2 linked regions of the Pigmentiphaga aceris genome follow. The protein of the gene in region 1 binds, or shares a complex with, the protein of each later gene. Links are inferred from orthologs where the notes say so. Each region holds a gene or a part of one and is shown in the gene's direction. Other genes may lie near its edges.

The links.
Region 2: the proteins of tsaD (region 1) and tsaB are in contact, whole or in part, in a solved structure (PDB 4WQ4), measured with the Escherichia coli proteins. The link is inferred for Pigmentiphaga aceris from one-to-one orthologs.

What each region holds. Positions count from the first base shown.
Region 1 is NZ_CP043046.1:4,862,200-4,869,421, forward strand. What follows is about bases 2,654-5,460. They hold tsaD (tRNA (adenosine(37)-N6)-threonylcarbamoyltransferase complex transferase subunit TsaD), read left to right. Parts: upstream 2,654-3,432; coding sequence 3,433-4,488; downstream 4,489-5,460. Other genes in these bases: FXN63_RS21000 (GatB/YqeY domain-containing protein), read right to left, coding at 2,654-2,661; rpsU (30S ribosomal protein S21), read right to left, coding at 2,852-3,064; plsY (glycerol-3-phosphate 1-O-acyltransferase PlsY), read right to left, coding at 4,633-5,253; ssuE (NADPH-dependent FMN reductase), read right to left, coding at 5,438-5,460. Also shown: dnaG (DNA primase), read right to left, coding at 60-2,060; more of FXN63_RS21000, read right to left, coding at 2,200-2,653; more of ssuE, read right to left, coding at 5,461-6,022; FXN63_RS21025 (aminoacyl-tRNA deacylase), read right to left, coding at 6,323-6,814; site-specific tyrosine recombinase XerD, read right to left, coding at 6,866-7,222.
Region 2 is NZ_CP043046.1:2,470,840-2,478,229, forward strand. Bases 2,927-5,901 are described here. They hold tsaB (tRNA (adenosine(37)-N6)-threonylcarbamoyltransferase complex dimerization subunit type 1 TsaB), read left to right. Parts: upstream 2,927-4,007; coding sequence 4,008-4,796; downstream 4,797-5,901. Other genes in these bases: ompR (osmolarity response regulator transcription factor OmpR), read right to left, coding at 2,927-3,189; FXN63_RS10670 (hypothetical protein), read left to right, coding at 3,478-3,903; rimI (ribosomal protein S18-alanine N-acetyltransferase), read left to right, coding at 4,886-5,326; FXN63_RS10685 (uracil-DNA glycosylase), read left to right, coding at 5,323-5,901. Outside these bases: FXN63_RS10655 (NAD(P)-dependent alcohol dehydrogenase), read left to right, coding at 1-778; FXN63_RS10660 (ATP-binding protein), read right to left, coding at 1,028-2,380; more of ompR, read right to left, coding at 2,464-2,926; more of FXN63_RS10685, read left to right, coding at 5,902-6,285; FXN63_RS10690 (YqaE/Pmp3 family membrane protein), read left to right, coding at 6,366-6,560; lysophospholipid transporter LplT, read right to left, coding at 6,718-7,390. UniProt on the Escherichia coli protein: Required for the formation of a threonylcarbamoyl group on adenosine at position 37 (t(6)A37) in tRNAs that read codons beginning with adenine.

The sequences.
Region 1 (7,222 bases):
AAAACTTTTCATTGTACCACTTTGTCAAGCGGCGACTCCAGCTAATTGACCAAGTGTGCTCAATTACCAGGCAGTGGCATACGCAAGCGGGTCACACGTTCGTTCAACTCGAAGTAACGTGCCTTGTCGTCTACGCCACTCAAGCCGCGCGCGATCAGCATTTCCTTCTGCGCCTCGATCCAGCCCAATTCGATGACACGCAGTGCATCGCGCAGTTCTCCTTGGGGATCAGGCAGCTCTTCTCCAAACATGGTGGCAACCATCTCATTCTCAAGGTCTTGACCCAAAGCCGTGCCACGTGCCGCTTCGATCAGGCCCGCCGCATGCGAGGCACCGGTCTCACGCATGAGTGCCAACAATTCGCGCACTTGGTCAAAACCGTCTGCTTCCTGCAACACCGTTTCGGCAGCCTCGTCGATCTCTTCGATCAATGCCGGATGGCCAAGCAACAGGTGCAGCAAACGAACCGGCAAAGAGGCCACCACGCGACGACCGCGCGGCTCGGACGCCTGGCGTGCAACATTTGCACGTCCCTGCTCACCGCCTGAGCGGCCGGCAGGCTCCCAGGAGTCATCGTCCGGGATCATGAAATCGTGGTCGTCCGGCCCGTAATCCGACGGGGGGCCGCCCTGGTAGCCGTCTTGCTGCCCGCCTTGCTGTGCGCTTGCCCTGCCCTCCTGACGACCGCCCGCCCCACGTGCAGCCGGGGCTGTACTGCCATTTCCCCAGGCCGCTGCCGCCTGCTGCACCAAGGGCCCACTGGGCACGTCTTGCAATTGCAGCAACTGACCCAGCTCTTCCGGCGTCAGCCTTGTCAGCGTCGCCAGTTCCCGCTGGATCTGCAGGCGGATTGCACCGGCCGGCATGGCTTGCAGCAACGGCTTTGCATCGTGCACACAACGCGCGCGCCCCTCTGCTTCGTCCATGCGATGACGCTCAGCCAACTCGCCAAGCATGAATTGAGACAAGGCCGTGGCGTCGCGCAATGCAGCCCGGAAACCTTCCAGGCCGAATTCCCGAATAAACGAGTCTGGATCGTGGTCATCCGGCAGGAACAGGAAGCGCAAGGACACATCATCGCGCAACAAGGGCAGGCAGGCTTCCAGCGCCCGCCAAGCGGCCTTGCGACCAGCCTTGTCACCGTCGAAAGCAAACACCACGTTGTCGCTGGCGCGCAGCAATTTCTGGATGTGTACGGGCGTGGTCGCCGTGCCCAGCGTGGCTACCGCGTGCTCGACGCCCATCTGGGCGAGCGCGACCACGTCCATGTAGCCTTCGACCACCACCACCTGTCCGGCCGAGCGGATAGCCTGCTTGGCCTCCCACAAACCGTAGAGCTCAGTACCCTTCGAGAAAATCGGCGTCTCGGGGGAATTCAGGTACTTGGGTTCGCCCTTGCCGACAATTCGCCCACCGAAACCGATCAAGTGACCACGACCATTGCGGATCGGGAACATGATCCGTTCGCGAAAGCGGTCATATCGACGGCCGTCTTCCGACAGGATCACCAGGCCAGCTTCGACCAGCAATGGGTCGTCGTAGGTGGGAAACACCTGCGACAGCCCTTGCCTGTCGCCACTGGCCCAGCCCATGCCGAAACGCGCCGCCACTTCGCCAGACAGACCGCGCCCTTTCAAATAGGACACGGCAGCCGTTGCGGTACGCAGTTGCTGGCGATACAGCGTGTTGGCCGTTTCCAGCGCCTGGCTGTGCCGTGAAATTTCAGCTTCGCGCTTGGCGCGTGCTTCACGTTGCTTGGGGCTACGGTCTTCTTCGGGCACGCGCATGCCGGCAGAATCTGCCAGCGAGCGCACCGCTTCGGGGAAGCTTTGGCCTGCATGGTCCATCAGGAACCGGATGGCGGTTCCGTGCGCGCCGCAACCGAAGCAGTGATAGAACTGCTTGGTCGGGCTGACCGTGAACGACGGGGATTTCTCGTTGTGGAAGGGGCACAGGCCAAGCAGATTGGCCCCGCCCTTGCGCAACTGCACGTAGCGGCCCACCACGTCGACCACGTCGACGCGAGCCAGCAAGTCCTGGATGAAACTGTCCGGAATCACGCGTGCAAAAACCGTCCAGACATGCCGCTGACGCCGCGAACTTCGATGCAGCAAGTGCCTGAGCACGTCGCGCGCACGGCGTTTACCAGCATGGCAGGCAAACGCACACTGAAGATCGGGCCAGCGGTCACGTCAAGCATCACGCCAGGCGGGCCTTGACCAGACGCGACACCTCGGTCATGTCGGCACGACCGGCCAGCTTGGCCTTGGCAATCGCCATGATCTTGCCCATGGCCGGTGCGCCAGAAACGCCCGACGCAGCAACTTCGTCAGCAGCGGCAGCAAGGATTGCCTCGATTTCTTCGGCGCTGGCTGCTTGTGGCAGGAATTCCTGCAGCACGACGATTTCAGCGCGTTCCTGGTCAGCGGTCTCAGTACGACCAGCCTGGTCATAGGCGGTGATCGATTCGCGACGCTGCTTGATCTGCTTCTCAACGATGGCGGTGATCTCGGCATCGGTGAGTTCACGGCGGTCGTCGACTTCGCGCTGCTTGACGGCGGCCGACAACAGACGCAGGGTGCCCAGGCGCTCGACAGCCTTGGCCCGCATGGCGTTCTTGATTTCGTCGGACAAGCGGGTTTTCAAGGTGCTCATGATGATTCCGCGGACGTGCCGCTGATGAAAGGCGCGTCAGATGGCGAATTCAACGCAGGAATTCGACAAAACACTGAGACGCCAGGAAAAGAAAAATACCAAAAACGAGAAAAGACCAAAAGCCGCCAGGCGATGCCGTGGCGGCTTTGGATTGCACTCAAAGGCAAATTGCGCGGCGTATGCCTGCGCAATCGCTTTAGTACATGCGCTTCGGCAGTTGTTGGCTGCGGATACGCTTGTAATGACGCTTCACGGCGGCAGCTTGCTTGCGCTTGCGCTCTGCGGTGGGCTTTTCATAGAACTCGCGCGAGCGCAATTCGGTCAAGAGGCCGGTCTTTTCAATGGTGCGCTTGAAACGACGCAGGGCGACTTCGAAGGGCTCGTTTTCTTTGACGCGAATCGTGGGCATGAATGCTTGGACCTGGGGGTATGAAGTGGTTTTGGATCGCTAGGTAAAAAAGCTCGCGGCCGACTCGAATCGATCAAGTAGAACCTGTCTGGGAGGTGCGTCTGGATGGTTGTCCAGAACACCACTCCGAGGACTCTGCCCAAAGACACAGTCAACAGCCGCCAAAGTAAGGCTTCTTCGTCACGACCAACCCAGCTTTACGCACTTATGCACTTGTTTTGTGTGCACCTGCGAAAAGTCCTAGATTTTACGTGGCCCCTTTAGCTTTTTTAGAGCGGAATCCAAAGAGTATAGCGTAGCGGCCAAACGCAAGCAAAGACCCGTTCGTCTCGAATGCTACACTTCGCGGCTACTTAAGCAGAATCCCCATGATCGTTCTTGGCTTCGAAAGCTCCTGTGATGAAACCGGCGTCGCGCTTGTCAGCGACACCGACGGACTGCTGTCCCACACCTTGTATTCCCAGGTTGCCATGCACCAGGAATACGGCGGTGTAGTGCCGGAACTGGCTTCGCGCGATCATGTTCGTCGCATTCTGCCACTGACCAACCAGGCATTGGCCGACGCCGGCCTGACCTTGGCCAATGTCGATGCCGTGGCGTATACCGCCGGCCCCGGCCTGGCGGGTGCGCTGCTGGTGGGAGCAAGCGTGGCCCAGTCCATCGCCTGGGCCAAGGGCTTGCCCGCCATCCCCATTCACCACCTGGAAGGCCACCTGCTTTCGCCCCTGTTGGCAGACCCGCGACCGGAATTTCCGTTCGTGGCACTGCTGGTATCAGGCGGCCATACCCAATTGATGCGGGTCGATGGCGTCGGACGCTACACCTTGCTGGGCGAAACCTTGGACGACGCCGCAGGCGAAGCCTTCGACAAGACAGCAAAGCTGCTTGGCCTGGGTTACCCGGGCGGACCGGCGCTGTCCAAACTGGCCGAGCAAGGCGATGCAAGTCGTTTTGATCTGCCGCGCCCCAAACTGCATAGCCCCGATCTGGATTTCAGCTTCAGTGGACTGAAGACAGCCGTGATGGTGCGCGCCAAGGGCTTGGGTCTGGTGAAAGTGGGCGAAGACGATCAGATGGACCCGCAAACCCGCGCCGACCTGGCTGCAGCAACCGAGGCAGCGATTGTCGATGTGCTGGTGGGCAAGGCAACCCTTGCACTGAAACAAACCGGCTTGAAGAACCTGGTGATTGCAGGCGGTGTGGGTGCCAACCGGCTGTTGCGCGAACGACTGGCAGTGCAACTGCGCAGATTTGGGGGTCGCGCCTACTTTCCGCCACTGGCGCTGTGCACCGACAACGGTGCCATGATCGCGTTCGCGGCTGCCATGCGTGTGAAGGCAGGCCTGGCTGAACTGAACACCGAGCGTCGCGCCTTCACGGTGCATCCGCGCTGGGATCTGGAAGACGTCTGCCAGGCAGACTGAATGCCATCAGGCCCCGCCGCAAGTGCGGGGCGGCATCTTCCGATACGCAAACAGCCTGCTACTTGCACTTCCCCTTCCGACAATACTTTCTTTGACGCGCCGCGCGTCAGCGCATCGCTTGATGCCCTGACCTCGCGTTGACGATCAGCGCTTCTTCGATCCGATCCGCGATTCCTTGCCAGCCATCAGCTTGGCGATATTGCTGCGATGACGATAGATCAGCAGCAGGCACATCACGACCAGCGCCACACCGATGCGGGCATCAGCCTGCCAGAGCACCCCGTGGCCAAACATGTAATACACGGGGGCCAGCACGGCCGCAGACAGGGCCGCCAGCGAGGAATAACGGAAGATCACCGCAACTGCCAACCAGCTGAGCAAGGTCGCCAGTCCCAGCAAAGGCTCGACGGCGAGCAAGATACCGGCTGCGGTCGCCACACCTTTGCCGCCCTGGAAGCGGGTGTACAGCGGATACAGGTGACCCAGAAACACGGCCAGCACGACGGCAGCCACGCCGGCTTCGGTCACGCCGTAGGTCAATCCGACCGTCTGTGCCAGCCACACGGCCAGCCAGCCCTTGAACCCGTCGCCCAGCAGCGTCAGTGCAGCCGCCAGCTTGTTGCCGGTCCGCAGCACGTTGGTCGCACCCGGATTGCCCGAGCCATAGGTGCGCGGGTCTTGCAAGCGCATGGCCTTGCTGACCACCACGGCAAAAGAGATGGAGCCCAGCAGATAAGCCAGTACCGCAGCAAACAGATTGATCATCAAAGCATTCCTGGCAAACACGTGCCAATCGGGAGAATGCGTCGGATTTTACCGGCAAGCTACGGGTGGCGCGGCAGATTCGGCGGCTTATTCACATATCGAAATTCTCACGGGAATTCCCACACCGGACACAGCCGCCGCCCATCCACCGCCAACGCGGCAAAACCCTTAACTGCTAAAGCCCTTAGCTGCTGATACGCGCCTGCCCCCAGCTTGCATAGACCGAAGGCTGCACTGAACGGTGCGGCAGCAAGGATGCAAAACGTTCGATGGCGATCAGCAGACGTTCGTCGATTTCAGCCGTCACGCTGAGCACATTGTGTTCGTCGCGATGAATGTCTTTTTCGGTCGCGTAGACCGCACCCAAGATGTGATGCGCCTTGAGCGCCGTCAGCACGGGCTGCAGCGCATAGTCCACGGCCAGCATGTGCGCGGCACTGCCGCCGGTGGCCAGTGGCAGCACCACGTGCCGGGCCAGCGCGCGCTCGGGCAAGACATCGAGCAAGGCTTTCAGGCCACCGCTGTAGGCGGCCTTGTAGACGGGCGTGGCCACCAGCAGACCATCGGCGTTGGCAACGGCCTTCTGGAACGCGCGGATAGCGGGGTCGTCGAAACGGCCGAACAGCAGCGCTTCGGCGTCAAAATCGGTCAGGGAAAAAGCTTGGACCTGAATGCCACGCGCTTCGAGCAGCGCGGCCGAGCGATTCAACAAGCCTTGGGAACGGGAAGTCGGGCTGGGACTGCCGGACAAACTTACTACGTGAGCCATCTGCATCCTCGACACGCCGGCACGGACTGCGCCGGTCTGGACGGAAACGCGGCAACAGCACCCATGCAAACCCGCTCACACGTGGCAGTGCAGCCAAGCCCTGGCCGCAGTCTCCAAAGGGAATTAGACCGCAGCCGCCCGCCAGAACTTAAGGCTTTATCGGCATGAACTTATCGACATGAACTTATGCGGACGCAGGGTCGATGGGGCTGTCGTGCACTCAGCGGCCATGTCTGCTGCATCACGCACTTGCCGCATCACATATCGATGCAGCAGGCCCACACCTTCGGTATCCAGCGATCAATCTTCAAGCGCAACCGTGACCGGCACCGCCTTCAACAAGGTGCGCAATATCGCCGGGTCGATGCCGATCAGGAATCCGCGTCGCCCCCCATTGAGCAGAATGCGCGGCAGGGCCAGGATGCCCGCTTCGACGTAGACCGGCATGGCCTTGCGCGTGGCAAACGGCGACGTGCCACCGACCTGATAACCGGAGTGCCGTTGGGCTACCTCGGGCTGGCACGGTGCGACTTTTTTCACGCCGATCTGGCGCGCCAGATTCTTGGTCGAAACCTCACGATCGCCGTGCATCAGGATGATCAGCGGCTTGGCAGATTCATCTTCCATCACCAGGGTCTTGATCACGTGATGAAGGTCTTCGCCCAACTGGCGCGACGATTCTGCCGCGCCACCATGATCGACGTAATCGTAAGGATGCTCGGTGAACGCGACCTTCTGCTTGCGCAGGAACTGGGTCGCAGGCGTTTCGGAAATATGGCGGGCTTTGCTCATCGGTCTGAACGTATGTGCACAAAAGGTCGGAAGGTAATGCGGCCGCAACGCTCAGCCGCGCGGATGGTGCTCGGCATGCAAGGTCTTCAAGCGTTCGCGGGCAACATGGGTGTAGATCTGGGTAGTGGATATGTCGGCGTGGCCAAGCAGCAGCTGCACCACCCGCAAGTCCGCACCGTGATTCAGCAGATGGGTGGCAAAGGCATGCCTGAGCACGTGAGGTGACAGCGGCGCATTCACCCCTGCGCGCACGGCATACTTTTTCACGATCAGCCAGAACCCCTGGCGTGTCATGCCCTCGCCACGCGCGGTGACAAAAAGCGTATCGCAATGACGACGCCCCAGGATGGCAGGGCGGGCCTGGCTCAGATATCGCGTGAGCCAATGCGCAGCCTGCCCCCCCAGCGG
Region 2 (7,390 bases), 2.4 Mb from region 1 along the record:
GGATTCGTGCACCAAGTGCAAGACGCGCGACGTCGACAACGAGCAATACATGGCTGGCCTGATCCAGACCTACAACAGCCTGGAAGCCGATGGCGTCACGCCCACCTTTGGCGGCTATTCCTCGCGCATTGCGGTCAAGGAAGGCTACGTGCTGTCCATTCCCGATTCGCTGCCGCTGGACGCTGCTGCGCCGCTGCTGTGCGCCGGTATCACCCTGTATTCACCGCTCAAACACTGGAAGGTCGGGCCGGGCAAGAAGGTTGCCATCGTGGGCCTGGGCGGGCTGGGGCACATGGGGGTAAAGCTGGCGCACGCGATGGGTGCCGAAGTCACGGTGTTGAGCCAGACGCTGAACAAGGAAGCAGACGGCAAACGCATGGGTGCCGATCACTTCTTCGCGACCAGCGACCTGCAGACCTTCGTTGATCTGCAAGGCTATTTCGACGTCATCATCAACACGGTTGGCGCAAGCATCGACTGGACCGACTATCTGAACCTGTTGGCGCTCGACGGCAGCATGGTGCTGGTTGGCATCCCGGAATCGCCTGCGCCGGTGCATGCGTTCGCACTGGTCGGTGGCCGCCGCTCGCTGTCCGGGTCGATGATCGGTTCGATCAAGGAAACCCAGGAAATGCTCGATTTCTGCGGCGAACACGGCATCGTGTCCGACATCGAACTCATCAAGATTCAGGACATCAACGAGGCTTACGAGCGCGTGGTGCGCAGCGATGTGCGCTTCCGCTTTGTGATCGATATGAGTTCGCTGGAAGCGGCGTAATCAACGTGCTTGATTCACTGCGTTGATCGACACATCGTTGATCGACACATGGAACCTGCGAATGCGCAGGTTCCATGTAGCACGGTCGGCGTGTCTGCGTGTTTTCTGTCTTCTGTGCCTGAAGCAGATCGCGCGCAGCAATCACAGACAGCAGGGCTGTGGTGGCCGACGCGCTGGCCGACGCGCTGACAAACGACGGCTGGACAAGCCGCCGTTTGCCAGCGAAGTTGCAGATACTGCTATGACCGGTCAGGCTGCGTTGCGAGGGGCAGCAGGCAACACCACCCGGCCAATCAAGCCGCCACCAGGACGCGGCAGCAGTTCAATTGTGCCGCCAACCCGTTGCAGCAGGCGTCGCACAATAGCCAGGCCCAAGCCCGCGCCACCCGCATCGGTGCGCGCCTCGGACCCACGCGTGAACGGACGCAGCATGCGCGGCACATCCGATGCCGGAATGCCCGGGCCACGGTCGCAGACATCGATATGAATATTGCCCTGCGACGCATGCAAGATCAGATCGATGGCAACCGGACGACCTTCGTCATGGCCATACTTGCGCGCGTTTTCAACCAGGTTGCAGACCGCGCGTTCCAGGTCGGACGGTGCCACGCGCGCTTTCAGATCGCCCGCCACATTCGCGACCAGCGTGCCGCCCATCAATTCCGTGTGCGCGCGTTCGCGTTCGGCCAGATCAGTAATCAGCCCGGACACATCGATGACCTGATCAGGCGTGGTGGCCGGACGCGCATAGACCATGAACTGGCCAATGGTGCGGTCAAGCTGCGCTACGTCTTCGTCAATGGCGTGCCGGCTTTCTTCGGTCAGGCCGCTGAGTTCCAATTCCAGGCGCAGACGCGTCAAGGGCGTGCGCAGATCGTGCGAAATACCGGCTAGCATCAGTGCGCGATCGGCTTCCGCACGATCCAGTTCTTCCACCATCCGGTTGAAGCTGGCGTTCACGCTGCGGATCTCGTCCGGCCCCATTTCGGGCAGGGGAGAAGGCTTTTCACCCAAAGACAGGGCTTGCGCTGCACGTGCCAGCCGCGACAGCGGCCGGTTCACGAAGCTCACGATCATGGCTGCGCCAAGCAGCGACAACAACAAGGCTGCCGCACCCCAGCCCAGCCATTCCACGCCGGGTGCACGTTCCACGCGGTCGCGTTCGATCACGACCCAATAGTCGTCGTCATCGATGGCAAAGCTGACCCACAGGCCAGGGATGCGATTGACCTCCCAGACCACCTGCGCGGTGGGACCAAGACGGTCGATCACATAGACGGCGACCCGCTGCAGGATCTCGCGATCCGGGATGGGTTGCGTCTTGTCGGTGGTTTCACGGGGATAGACCTGAATACCTTCATTGGTAGCCAGATCCAGCATCAGATCGCGACGTACGCGGGGAGCGGAATGGACCAGCGCCGCACGCGTGATATTGACCACGGTCACGATCTGCTGGGCGATTTGTTGTGCCCGCGGCTCGATTTCCATGTTGCGGAAGGCTTGAAGCCATACGGCAAGGCTGGCCGTCATCAACACGGTCAACAACAGGAAAGTGCGGCCGAACAGGCCTAGGCGAGAGACTACGCGAAGGGCGACCGACATCGGGGGGAACTCGGAAAGGCTAGCGCCAATACGACAAACGGCGACTCGGGTCGCCGTTTGCACTCATGACGGAGAAAGAACGTTCAACCGCCGTCGGGAACAAAGACGTAGCCAAGCCCCCATACGGTTTGAATGAAGACGGGTTTGGCGGGATCGGGTTCGAGCAGTTTGCGCAAACGCGAAATCTGCACGTCCAGGCTTCGATCGAAAGCTTCGTATTCGCGACCGCGTGCAAGCTCCATGAGCTTGTCGCGCGACAGCGGGATTTTGGGGTGACGGGCAAACACTTTCAGGACCGAGAACTCGCCAGTGGTGAGCGGAACTGCTTCGCCACTGCGGGTCAGGGTGCGGGTTGCCAGATTGAGCAGGTAGGGGCCGAAGCTGACCGTCTCGTTGTCCTGGCTAGGCGCGCCCGGATGTTCGTCCGGACCTTTGCGACGCAGCACAGCGTTTACGCGGGCAAGCAGTTCGCGGGGGTTGAAAGGTTTGGGCAGATAATCATCCGCGCCCATTTCGAGCCCGACGATGCGATCCACGTCTTCGCCCTTGGCGGTCAACATGATGATCGGGGTGTTATCCCGGGCACCACGCAGACGGCGACAGATGGACAGGCCATCTTCACCAGGAAGCATCAGATCGAGGACCAGCAGGTCGAAGCGCTCGCGTTGCCATAGCTTGTTCATGCTCTGGGCGTTTTCGGCCACCCAGACAGAGAAGCCTTGCTCGGCGAGATAACGTCGAAGCAGGTCGCGGAGACGCACGTCGTCGTCGACGACGAGGATTTTTTTAGGGGCGTTGGCGAGTGACATGGCAGAAATGTATCCGAGACTAGTGGGCGAATCAGTACGGGTCATTGCTTGTTACAGAAATCAGAAGCTCGTCACCGGCAAGCGCCAAATCGCGTTAAAGATGCGCTTTATCATTGAGTTGTGAACATTGTCGCCCACCTCCCATCGCGAAATCCAAGCGCTTGCGTGTCTGACGCAGGACGTCTTCTTGCTACGGTCATCCTTGGTGTAGCCGGGGTGTCTGCCGTATTGCCTGTGCGTGCTCAGAATAATGCACTCCCGGGCACACTTTCGCTATCGAGTTCTGCTGTGCAGTCATCGAGCGTGTCGGGTGGCGATCAAACTGGCCGTTCCGGGTCTCGGGTGATCCTGTCCACAGGAGCTTCACAGGCGTCCTCGTCTTCCGCACCTTCAGCGTCTTCTTCTGTTTCCAATGGCCAGAGCGTAAGCAGCCTCGCGCCTCCTACACCTGCTTCGCAACCACCTGCCTACGGTACGGGCGGTGTGGTGTATGGGTCGAGCAATGGCGATCTGGGTTATATCGGTGTGGTGCCCCACGCAGTAATGCCGCATACCGTGATGCCCGGTCACGCGGATTCCGACTGGGCAGGCCCGGTGCTTCCCGGCGAGCGCGTGCACGTGCCCAAGCGCCTGTCTACGGAAGAACGTTTGCGTTTGCGCAGCGATATTCGAGACGCGTCGCGCAATATGTACGAGCATCCTCGCAGTCGCTGATTGATGGCCATGCCTGGTCATGATTGTTGGCCATTGGTCGCCGCGTTAACACCGACGCGTGTTTGGCCGTCAGCGTTGGCTGCTTAGCTCGTACAATTCCATTCATGACTCAATACATTCTTGCCCTGGAAACTTCCGGTGCGTGTTGCGGCGTTGCGCTCTTGTGCGACGCAAGCGGTGCGCAGCGGGTCGTGTTGCGCGAGCATCACGGCACCAAAGAACATTCCGAACGCCTGTTGCCGATGGTCGACGAAGTCTTGGCCGAGGCGGGCATTGCTGCCACCGCGCTCAGCGCGATTGCCTTCGGGCAAGGTCCTGGCGGCTTCACGGGCTTGCGGGTGGCGTGTGGTGTGGCGCAGGGCCTGGGTTTTGCACTTGAACTGCCGCTGGCGCCCGTGGTGTCGCTGGCGGCGCTGGCATTGGCAAGCGAAGCCACGACTGGCCAGGTGGTACTGGTGGCCATGGATGCACGCATGGACGAGGTGTATGCCGGTGCCTACCGCATCGTCGATGACGCGGGCTGGCGCGACGTGGTGGCGCTCGATGGACCGATTCTGCTGGGTGCTGCCGACCTGCTGACCTGGGCACGCATGCAATCCTGGTGGACCGACGCCGTGCTGCATGTCGGTGACGCGGCGCTTGCTTATCCGACGCAGGTCGGTCTTTCTGATACCGCCCCGCGTTCCGAAATTGTTCGACCGACTGCCGATGCGGTGGCCTTGCTGGCGGCGGGCATGTTGCGTCGTGGCGAGTGTGTGCCGGCCGATCAGGCAAGCCCGCTTTATGTTCGCGACAAAGTGGCTTTCACCACCGCTGAACGGGCATCCGGTCTGGGTGGGAATCCTCGTGTCACCTTGCCGCAGGTAGGGGTGGCAAACGGAGTGGCAGGATGAATACGCAGCCTTTCAACCGACCGGACGCATCGAACACGAACACGCGTGAAACCGTGGCGGGCTTGCCCGCATCGTTGTCTGTCGCGCGCATGCGCGAGGAAGACCTCGATGAAGTCATGATCATTGAGCGTCGCATCTACGAGTTTCCCTGGACCCGTGCCAACTTTTCTGACTCGATCGCAAGCGGGCACAGCGTCTGGGTAGCGCGAAGCGCGGAAGGGCTTGAAGGCTATTGCGTCATCATGGTGGTGCTCGATGAAGTGCACCTGCTCAATCTCAGCGTGGCCCCGCTTGCACAGGGCAAGGGGGTAGGGCGCGGCTTGCTGAACTGGACCGAGGTGGTGGCGGGTCGATACCTGGCGTCCAGCGTGTTGCTTGAAGTCCGCCCAAGCAATCTGCGAGCGTTGGGTCTGTATGAACGTATCGGTTATGAACGCGTCGGCATTCGACGCGGTTACTACCCTGCCACCCGGGGCCGTGAAGATGCGATCGTCATGCGCAAACCCCTGCATCGGGCAGGGCCGGCATGAGCGTGGCACCGGATGTCTCCTCGCCCTTGCGTCGTGCCTGGTTGCGTGAGCTGGGTATTGAACGTGTCTGGGCCGCGACGCCGCCCGCGCAGGTAGCAAGTCAGGCACCACAAGTCAGTGCGCAAGCGCTTGCCGAAGCACCTGCCGAGACTGCTTCGCCAGCCGCTGCATCTGTCGTCGCGCCGCCCGCTCGCATGGAAAGTCCTGCGGCAGCTGCTCGTCCGGCCGAGGGTGGTGCTCGTGCCACCACACCGCGCACGACCACTGGCCGTATGGGACCTGCCCAGGTACACCGAGACGCGCTCGCCAGCATGGTCGCAGCACCAAAAGCGAACGCGGCACCGCCCGTGACGCAGGCGCAGGCAATCGAATGGGCCTCAGGCGATCCGGAAGCCGCCTGGGCTGCCTTGCAGGCGGAAGTGTCGGTCTGCACAAAATGTGCGCTCAGCAAAGGCCGCACGCAGTCGGTGTTCGGATCCGGGCCGCGCAGTGCGCAATGGCTGCTGATTGGCGAAGCACCCGGTGAGCAAGAGGACCGCCAAGGCGTGCCTTTTGTGGGGCGTTCGGGCCAATTGCTGGAAAACATGCTGGGTGCGATCGGCGTGCAACGTGCGAAGGGTGATGCGTTCGTCACCAACATCGTCAAATGCCGGCCGCCGAACAACCGCAATCCTGAACCCGAAGAGGCCGCTGCCTGTCGACCCTACCTGGAACGTCAGGTAGCGTTGCTCAACCCACAGCGCGCGTTGGCGGTGGGTCGGGTGGCCGCGCAGAACGTGCTTGGCACTGATGCGACCATCGGCAGCCTGCGCGGTCGTGTGCACAGGCTGGGGCTGGGCGGCAAGGATATCCCGATGGTGGTGAGTTACCACCCCGCTTATCTGCTGCGCGCGCCACTTGAAAAAATCAAGGCATGGCACGATCTGAAGCTGGTGTCCGGCATTGGCGAGCCGCAATAGGCCGTCGCCGGCTAACGATCGGATCGCGCCTAGACGACCTTTGCGTCGCGCCTCCATTCAAAGATTTCTTGGGAGAACCCATGCGACTGATACTGGCCATTTTGCTTCCCTGGCTGCAGTTCTTCACCATTGGCCGGCCGTTTGCCGGCATCATCTGCCTGATTCTGCAGATCACGCTGATCGGCTGGATTCCCGCTGCGATCTGGTCGGTGTATGCGCTTAGCCAATACACCACAGACCAGAAGATTTCGCGTGCAATTCGCGGGACGCGTTGATCCTCAGGTTTGATGCTTAAGTAGTTCGGGTTCTTCAGCGACCTGACTCCTTGGGTCGCATCTGAAATCTGAAGCGCGAGACAAAAAATAACAGCCCCGAATCGGGGCTGTTATTTTTTGCGCCACCGTTTCCAGTGGCGCATGCCTTCACTTGGCGTCAGTGCTTGTGCGCTTTTTCGTCGCCGCTCAATGCAATGCCATGTGCGTGGCTGCCGATCAGTTCATCAAGGTTCGGGAAGCGGCGATGGTTGTGCCGGTTCCAGGCCATGATGATCAGCATCAACCCGGCCACCAACAGGCCGAAGATCACGATGATGGCGTTGACCGATACGTTCAGCGCCAGCAGCAGCGAGTACGAAGCTACCATCAACAGGATGTTCAACTGCTCGTTGAAATTCTGCACGGCAATCGAATGGCCTGCCGACAGAAGCACATGGCCGCGATGTTGCAGCAAGGCGTTCATCGGGACGACAAAGAACCCGCCCAGACCGCCGATCAGGATCAGCAGGGTATAGACGAACCAGCGGTCGTAGGCCACCGGCATCAGCATCACCACGAAGCCCATCAGCACACCAAAGGGCAGTACCTTCAAGGCTGCATGCAGCGGGATGAAGCGCCCGGCGATGATTGCACCGAAGATCGTGCCGACCGAGGCAACCCCCATCAGGATGGATGCCTGGTTCAGCGGCAGGCCAAGTTGCACGCGGCCCCACTCGATCACGATCAGCTGCAGCGTGGCACCCGCGCCCCAGAAGAGCGTGGTGACGGCCAGCGAAATCTGGCCCAGCTTGTCGTGCCACAGGGTGCGAATGAAGCCACCGAAAGTCTTC